One region of the Egbenema bharatensis FJBBOT/2019 genome, then DNA from elsewhere that is predicted to be linked to it. Evidence: riboswitches for the same ligand, from Rfam matches in the RefSeq annotation. Region 1 holds a riboswitch; each other region holds the start of a gene.
The links. A riboswitch is a leader RNA that binds a small molecule or an ion and turns the genes downstream of it on or off. The one in region 1 is predicted to bind cyclic di-AMP.

Region 1 (2,266 bases):
GACTCTGAGCAAACGTTTGTGTTAGAGAAGCAGAACGATTCATGGTTAGTTGTATAGAGGTTTACAGTCTGAGTACTATCCTCGCGTGGATGCTACCGCAGATCTCGCCATTCGTATAGGCTCTTATGGTTAATTGCAGGTAAAAAGGCAAAAGAGCCATGCAGTACCACTACAGCAGCGATCGATTCAGCAGAGAACTGTCATAGGGGGGAATTTGTAGCTTCATACACATATCGTGAAGCGAGGCAATGGAAGATTGATACTTTAGTCAGTACCCACGATTAATACTTTGGTCAGTACCCACGATTAATACCCACGATCGCCCATCTGGAGGAGGTGAACCTTGCCAGGAGAGGTGGAATAATGATTGATCATCAGTCAGTGCTCGAAAAATAGGATCAAAAAATAGCGATCTGTTCTTGAAATGGTTTATCGTCCGATGAATTGTTTATAATGCTAAACTTGTCCCCCTTAGGAGAGAATCATTGCAGCTTAAGTTGACGAATTTTTGAAAGCAGTGTTAGCGTTATAAGCACATATCTACTAGTCAGCCTAATCCCGTACTTCATTAGCGACATTAATGAAACGGAGCGGAGGAACCAAACTCTATGGGGCGAATCGGATAAAAGGTAGAGCTTAATACAGGGCGAAGCCTGGAAAAGTATTACGTTTTCTCGCAGCTTTTACCTCCCACCTCTATGCTTTTGACCGAGGGGCACCTCTCAGCCCTAGCCCGTCAGCTAACTCCGTCGGCAGTGAGAGGAGACTGAAGAGGCAGCATTTTTATTACAGCTAGATCTCCTTCAGTGTCCTCAGGTTAACTTGGGTGATCCTTCAAAGCTTCCTTCCTCCTCGGAGCAAGCGAAGCAATTTCACCCTTGTTTGTTTACATCCCATCTCCCTCAGCCCCCTGAAGTGGGTGGGACTTTAACTAAAAGGAGTTAAGTTCTCATGGTTAAATCCACGTTGAACCGGCTTTTCAGCTCGTCTGCATCTACCAAACTTGAGGGTACTGCCAATTCATCCGTTACTCGTAACCGCATGCACAGTAGACCATCTAACGCCGCCACGCTTGATGTGAAGCTGTTTGCGGGCAAGGCGATCGTCGATGCCATGATTCAGCCCAGCAAAAACGGGCGGGTACGCTTCCAGGGTTCATGGTGGTCAGCCCGATGTGAACAGAACATCACTATTTTGCCTGGCGAGGCAGTTCGAGTCGTTGGCCGGCAAAACATTACTCTGCTGGTCGAGCCGCTGCCGCTCGTGATGGCAACCCATTCTCCTGATTTGAATTAGCAGGTCTGGGTGAACCAGTGAACAACCACTAAAAGCCTTGTCCCAGCAAACGTTGCCGCATTCCTTCAGCAATCTTTTGCCCTAAATACTCTGGAATCAAGCTTTCGTTTGGCCCCAGCAAATAGAGGATGAGGCGAGTTCGCCCTCGCCAAACCAGGAGATTCGCATTCACCACCAGCAAGTCTTCTTGCCAAATTGCATACATCACCTTGTAAAACAGCCCAGGCTGATTATCTGCCTCAATCAAGAGGGCCGGTAGGTGGAAAACTGGATCAACATAAAATTCTGTTTCCACCTGCTCCAGTCCGGTATCCAGGTTGAATTCAACTGCCAGCATTTCTTCTACCTCAAATCGTCCTGCCAGGGCTTCCCGAATCGCACGACAGACATTCTCTGAGGTTTTGTCTGTAAGGGCTTTCCCTGCCCGGGACACGACCAGTTTGATGAAGACTAGCATCGGTGGGTAAATCTGCCCATACAAACTCAAACTATGGATCGTCAGCCCATAGGCAGCCAAAACACCAAAAATATCGCTCAGAAGGAAGGACTGATTCCGATAGGCAAAATGCAGGGCACTCTTACTCCCCTCTGGATTAAGTTCAATGACCGCTTGTCGCGTTTTGTAAAGTTGATAGGCTAGCCGTAAATTCTGGAGCTGAATTTCGCTGCTAACAAACTGCTCATAGAACTGGGGAAACGCCCGATTAAAGCGTTTTAACAATTCTAGAGTGGAGGGTTTCAGCCCCAGGGCCATAGATTTGGTAGAAGCAGGTACGATCACGAGGGTGAGAAAACACGAGTAGGAAGAAGTGGGTGAGATGAAAACGGACTGACGTTTCGGCAGACCTGTATTTAAGAATTATTTAATTTGCAATTTTGGGAGGCTCTTAACCACCCTACAGCGGTGCTGACTTTCAAGAACTTGATTCAGTTTTTGGTGAGGCACCTGGCTGAGAAGTAATCATACAGT
Region 2 (2,266 bases), 3.6 Mb from region 1:
GTGAATGTAATGATGCCGAAGACCAGACTGCGATCGCGGTTTTTGCGGAACTGAGACATATTGATCTCCAGCCCCGACAAAAACATGATGTAGAGCAACCCGACATTTCCCAATAGCTCGATCGCCTGACCTCGCTCCAGCACGTTCAGGACACTAGAGCCTAAGATCACCCCTGCGATGATCGGCCCAATGATCCCTGGAAGCCGAAACCGCTCAAAGATTAGCGGAGTTGCCAAAATCACGACCATACAAATTCCAAAGATCAAAATTGGATCTTCAACCGGAAGGGTTAGCCCCAGGATTAATTCCATGTATGACTCCTTATGGTGGTGGGAAGATGGGTGGGTTTCCAGTCCACTAAATGAAGAGGGGACTGATGGGCTCCCTCCGTGGATGGCTTGACAGCCCCTGGCGGCAGGGGTTGAGTGTGGAACTCATTCTGTACAACCAGCACGGGGCAAGATGCATGGCGCATCACATAATCGGGTGTACTGCCAAAGAACCGTCGCTTCAAACCAGGCTTGAGACTGCGCCCCATGACGATCAAATCTGCATGGGAGTGGTTTGCCAGACGACAAATCTGCACCCCCACATCTCCAACTTGGTGAACCGCTTTTGCAGGAACGCCGAGGGCGTGGGCGATCGCAGCATAATCACAAAGCCACTGATAGTCTGCATCGACCTGATCTCGATGCTCTTCGTCTAGCTGTTGCAGTTTTCCAGGACTGACTAAACCAAACCCCGCATCAATAAAGGTGCCCATGTGTTCCGCGATTTTGAGTCTGGTACAGTGGGTCAAGATCAAACGGCTGTGGTACTGCTGGGCCAGGGTCAGAGAGCGATCGAATATTGCGTCTGCAAAATTATCACGGCCTAAAGCCGCCAAAATTCCATGAAACGATGTCATTGAACGATCTCCAGAGTCTAGCAGGTACAGTCAGCAAGCCGTAGCGATACCCGCCAAGGACACCGGTGGTTCAACCCATTGTGAAAATGCTTGAAACCCAGTCTCCTCCCAATGCCGACGAAGTTAGCTGACGGGCTAGGACTGAGAGATGTCCCTCTTGAATCACGATGGCAGGTGCAATTTCACCCCCCTCGCCTTTCCAAGATAAGCCCCAGAAAAAGGTTCCTCCGCTCCAACCACAACGCTGTGTCTGTAATGAACACCATTGCGATCGAATTAGGCTGACTTGCTTAATTTCTGGAAATTATAGCATTACCCTGAGGCAGGACGATCCTTCCGAAGATGGAGTTTTTTAAGCCATTAGATAAAATAACCGCCAATTCAAATCTGGAGTACCTGCTGCAAGGTTGAGAGCAATTCCTGAGTGGTGAATGGTTTAGATAAGGAAGCGTTCACTTCAGTTTTTGGCTCATTGACCCCACTCGTACTCAAGCCACTCATTGCAACAATTTGAATTTGGGGATTCATGGTACGCAGGGTTTGAATCGTTGCTTTTCCATCCATTGACGGCATCATCATGTCGATTAAAACGAGACGAACATCCGCCTTATGTCGGGCAAACAAAGTGACTGCTTCAATCCCATCTTGAGCGGTCAAAACCTCATAGCCGTAGGTTTCCAATAAATCCTTTGTGACTTCACGGATAAACGTTTCATCATCAACCAACAGGATTAACTCACCATGTCCTATTAATATATTTTGCGCTTCAGTCACCTGAACTTCGGTTTGGTGAATGGCAGGTAAGTAAACCTGAAACTCTGTGCCTTTATGAATCTGGCTCGATACAGTAATAAATCCGTTGTGGCTTTTGATGATCGTCATAACAGTCGATAATCCTAATCCCGTTCCTTTTCCCATTTCCTTTGTGGTGAAAAATGGATCAAAAATGCGATCGATTACATCTGGCGTAATGCCTTCTCCAGTATCAGAAACCGTAATCTTGACATAGGAGCCTGCGTGAGCTTCTAGATGGAATTGGGCAAATTCTTCAGTGAGTTCGACATTTTCAGCCGAAATCTTGATCATTCCTCCATTGGACATCGCATCCCGAGCATTGAGGCAAAGGTTCATTAAAATCTGGTGTAGTTGAGTGGCATCACCGCAAACGATCCAGAGATCGCGGGGAATGTTGGTGGATAGGGTAATCGATTTGGGAAAGGTTTCTTCAGCAATTTGCTTGATTTCCCAGATCAAATGCTTGACCTCCAGCAGCGATCGCTCCCCTTCCACACCCCGCGCAAACGACAACACCTGCTTGACTAAACTGGCCCCTCGCCGCGCACTGCTGTCAATAATATC
Region 3 (2,266 bases), 2.0 Mb from region 1:
TCTGCACTTTCAGAAAATTGGCCAGCGTTTTTACCTCTTCCTTGATATTGTCCAACCCCACCAGGTCATTGAGTTCAGCCATTGCCTGGGCCAGAATATTGGCAAGCTCATCTTCAGTTTTGGGGGGAGGGGGAGCGTCCGCCTGAGGAGGGGGGGGAGTTGCAGGCGCAGCTGAAGTGGGAGCAGCAGGTTGGGGAGAGGGCGGAGAAACAGTTCTAACGTTGGAAGCTGCGGTTTGCAATCCACTTTTGTAGTTATCGATCGCCCGGTATTGGTGCAACAGTTGCCAGACTTGCGATAGGGCTTCCATTTCTTGCATAGACACATCCCCATCGGCTTTGACCACTACCTGCGCAAATTTGTAGATAGCGTGGACGGTTTGCTCTAGATACTTTGTGCCTTTTTCCTCATCCAGCTTGTTTAGCAAAGAAGGAATAACAAGCTGGGGTGGATCGGGCTGCCCTTTAGTTAAATCGAGCAGGATTTCCACCGTGAGTTTTTCGGCTTTGATTCGTTCTGCATCAGAAAACTCCCAACTGTTTAAAGCGATATTTAGCTTGTCTTTGTCGTCTTTAATTAAGGCATAGGTCATTAAATAAGCCAGCAATTCCGCAGACGTAATCTCACCGCTAGCTTTGCCGCAAATCTGCATGACCCGGTGAGATCCACCAGAAGCAAATCTGCTATGCGATCGTCTAATTCCAGAATTGGCTTGAGCGATTTATGCAGCAAACTGGCTTCCTGCTTGACCATTCTGAAATTTACGATTTGTCTAAAATCCACAGTTGCCTCCTGTCGTGGCAGTCGGTTCTGAAAAATGCCTGGTTAACCCAAATTGTAGAGGCTATTGGCGATCGTGCAACGCTCAAAGGTGGGAGAACCCGACATAACGAGCATTGCATCAACGACAACAATTGCTGATCAGAACCATGTTTGTGCAGGCATCATTTTTGGGAAGTGAGCATCTTGCCCGCCCAGTCCATATATCTTGCCTCTCTCTAAAGCATTTATCTTGCCTCTCTCTAAAGAAAGATTGACGAATCGAATTTGAGAATGCTAGCTTTAGGAGAACCTAAATTAAGTAGGTCAGCCTAATCCTGCGGTCTTATCGCTGAGATAAACCGGGAGCGGAGGAACCACCTTTTGGGGCGAACCGTTGAAAGAGCCAAAAGTGCGAAACACTTAGCTTTTTGAATGGAGGACACCTCTCAGTCCTAGCCCGTCAGCTAACTCCGTCGGCATTGAGGGGAGACTGAAGTATCAGCATTTTACAATTGCCTGATCCCTTCAGTGTCCTCAGTCTGTACGAGGGACGCTTTTTTTGCAATCCGTGGGTTTTCACGGGGATTGTACTGCGTCCGTGTCTAGAACCTCGCACTCTCAGGAGGATTCAATGCTGCTGCAATTTAATATTCAGGTGATCGTCCTGGCTGCTCAAGCAACCTGGAGAAGATCCATTCGCCCGGTAATTGTTCAAGATTTTATTCTGTTTCCGTTCATCGGTTTTGCTGGAGTCCTCTTGCTCTGGTGGATTGTAGCAACTTTCTTCACTACATTGTTGCCAACTCCGTGGGATGCGTTGATGGCAAATATGGATTATATTCTTAATCCTTTCTACCGTCGCGGCCCTGGCGATCTGGGGATCGGTTGGCTCTTATTAGCCAGCTTGCGACGAGTGTTTCTGGGCTTTGTGTTGGGGTCGATCGTCGCCATTCCCGTCGGGTTTTGGATTGGTACATCCAGACGGGCCATGCTGGCCATCAACCCCCTGATTCAAATCTTTAGACCAGTATCCCCCGTTGCCTGGTTGCCTGTGGCTTTAGCAACCTTTAACCTGGCCAATCCATCCGCCATCTTTGTGATTTTCATTACCTCCCTCTGGCCGACGATGATTAATACGGCAGTTGGGGTTGCCAGTGTGCCAAAGGACTACCTGGATGTGGCTCAGGTGCTGGAAATGCCCAAGTGGCGACAAATGGTGAAAATCATCTGGCCTGCCAGCCTGCCCTATGTTTTTACTGGATTGCGGATTAGCCTGGGAATTGCCTGGTTGGTGATTGTGGCAGTCGAAATGTTGACGGGTGGAATTGGCATTGGTTTCTTTGTCTGGGATGAATGGAACCGCCTTAACCTGAACTCAGTGTTCCTGGCCATTTTAGTCATTGGTTTAACCGGACTGGTGTTGGACTATTTGCTGGGACGGCTCCAGGTGTGGATTACCCATCGCCCCCCCACAACGACCTGAGAACCAGCGATCGAACAACAT

Region 2: it holds a riboswitch for cyclic di-AMP, as region 1 does, so the genes downstream of both, ACM1PF_RS20580 (universal stress protein) here and ACM1PF_RS02345 (NfeD family protein) in region 1, are expected to answer to the same signal.
Region 3: it holds a riboswitch for cyclic di-AMP, as region 1 does, so the genes downstream of both, ntrB (nitrate ABC transporter permease) here and ACM1PF_RS02345 (NfeD family protein) in region 1, are expected to answer to the same signal.

Annotation. Positions count from the first base shown of each region.
Region 1 is NZ_CP182236.1:533,194-535,459, forward strand. It holds gene egtB (ergothioneine biosynthesis protein EgtB) at 1-43, opposite strand, end outside; cyclic di-AMP (ydaO/yuaA leader) riboswitch at 540-770, shown strand; gene ACM1PF_RS02345 (NfeD family protein) at 1,042-1,296, shown strand; gene ACM1PF_RS02350 (hypothetical protein) at 1,325-2,050, opposite strand.
Region 2 is NZ_CP182236.1:4,458,901-4,461,166, reverse strand. It holds gene ACM1PF_RS20585 (cation:proton antiporter) at 1-311, opposite strand, end outside; gene ACM1PF_RS20580 (universal stress protein) at 302-907, opposite strand; cyclic di-AMP (ydaO/yuaA leader) riboswitch at 1,005-1,200, opposite strand; gene ACM1PF_RS20575 (GAF domain-containing protein) at 1,289-2,266, opposite strand, start outside.
Region 3 is NZ_CP182236.1:2,505,777-2,508,042, forward strand. It holds gene ACM1PF_RS11635 (AAA family ATPase) at 1-652, opposite strand, end outside; cyclic di-AMP (ydaO/yuaA leader) riboswitch at 1,079-1,256, shown strand; gene ntrB (nitrate ABC transporter permease) at 1,394-2,245, shown strand.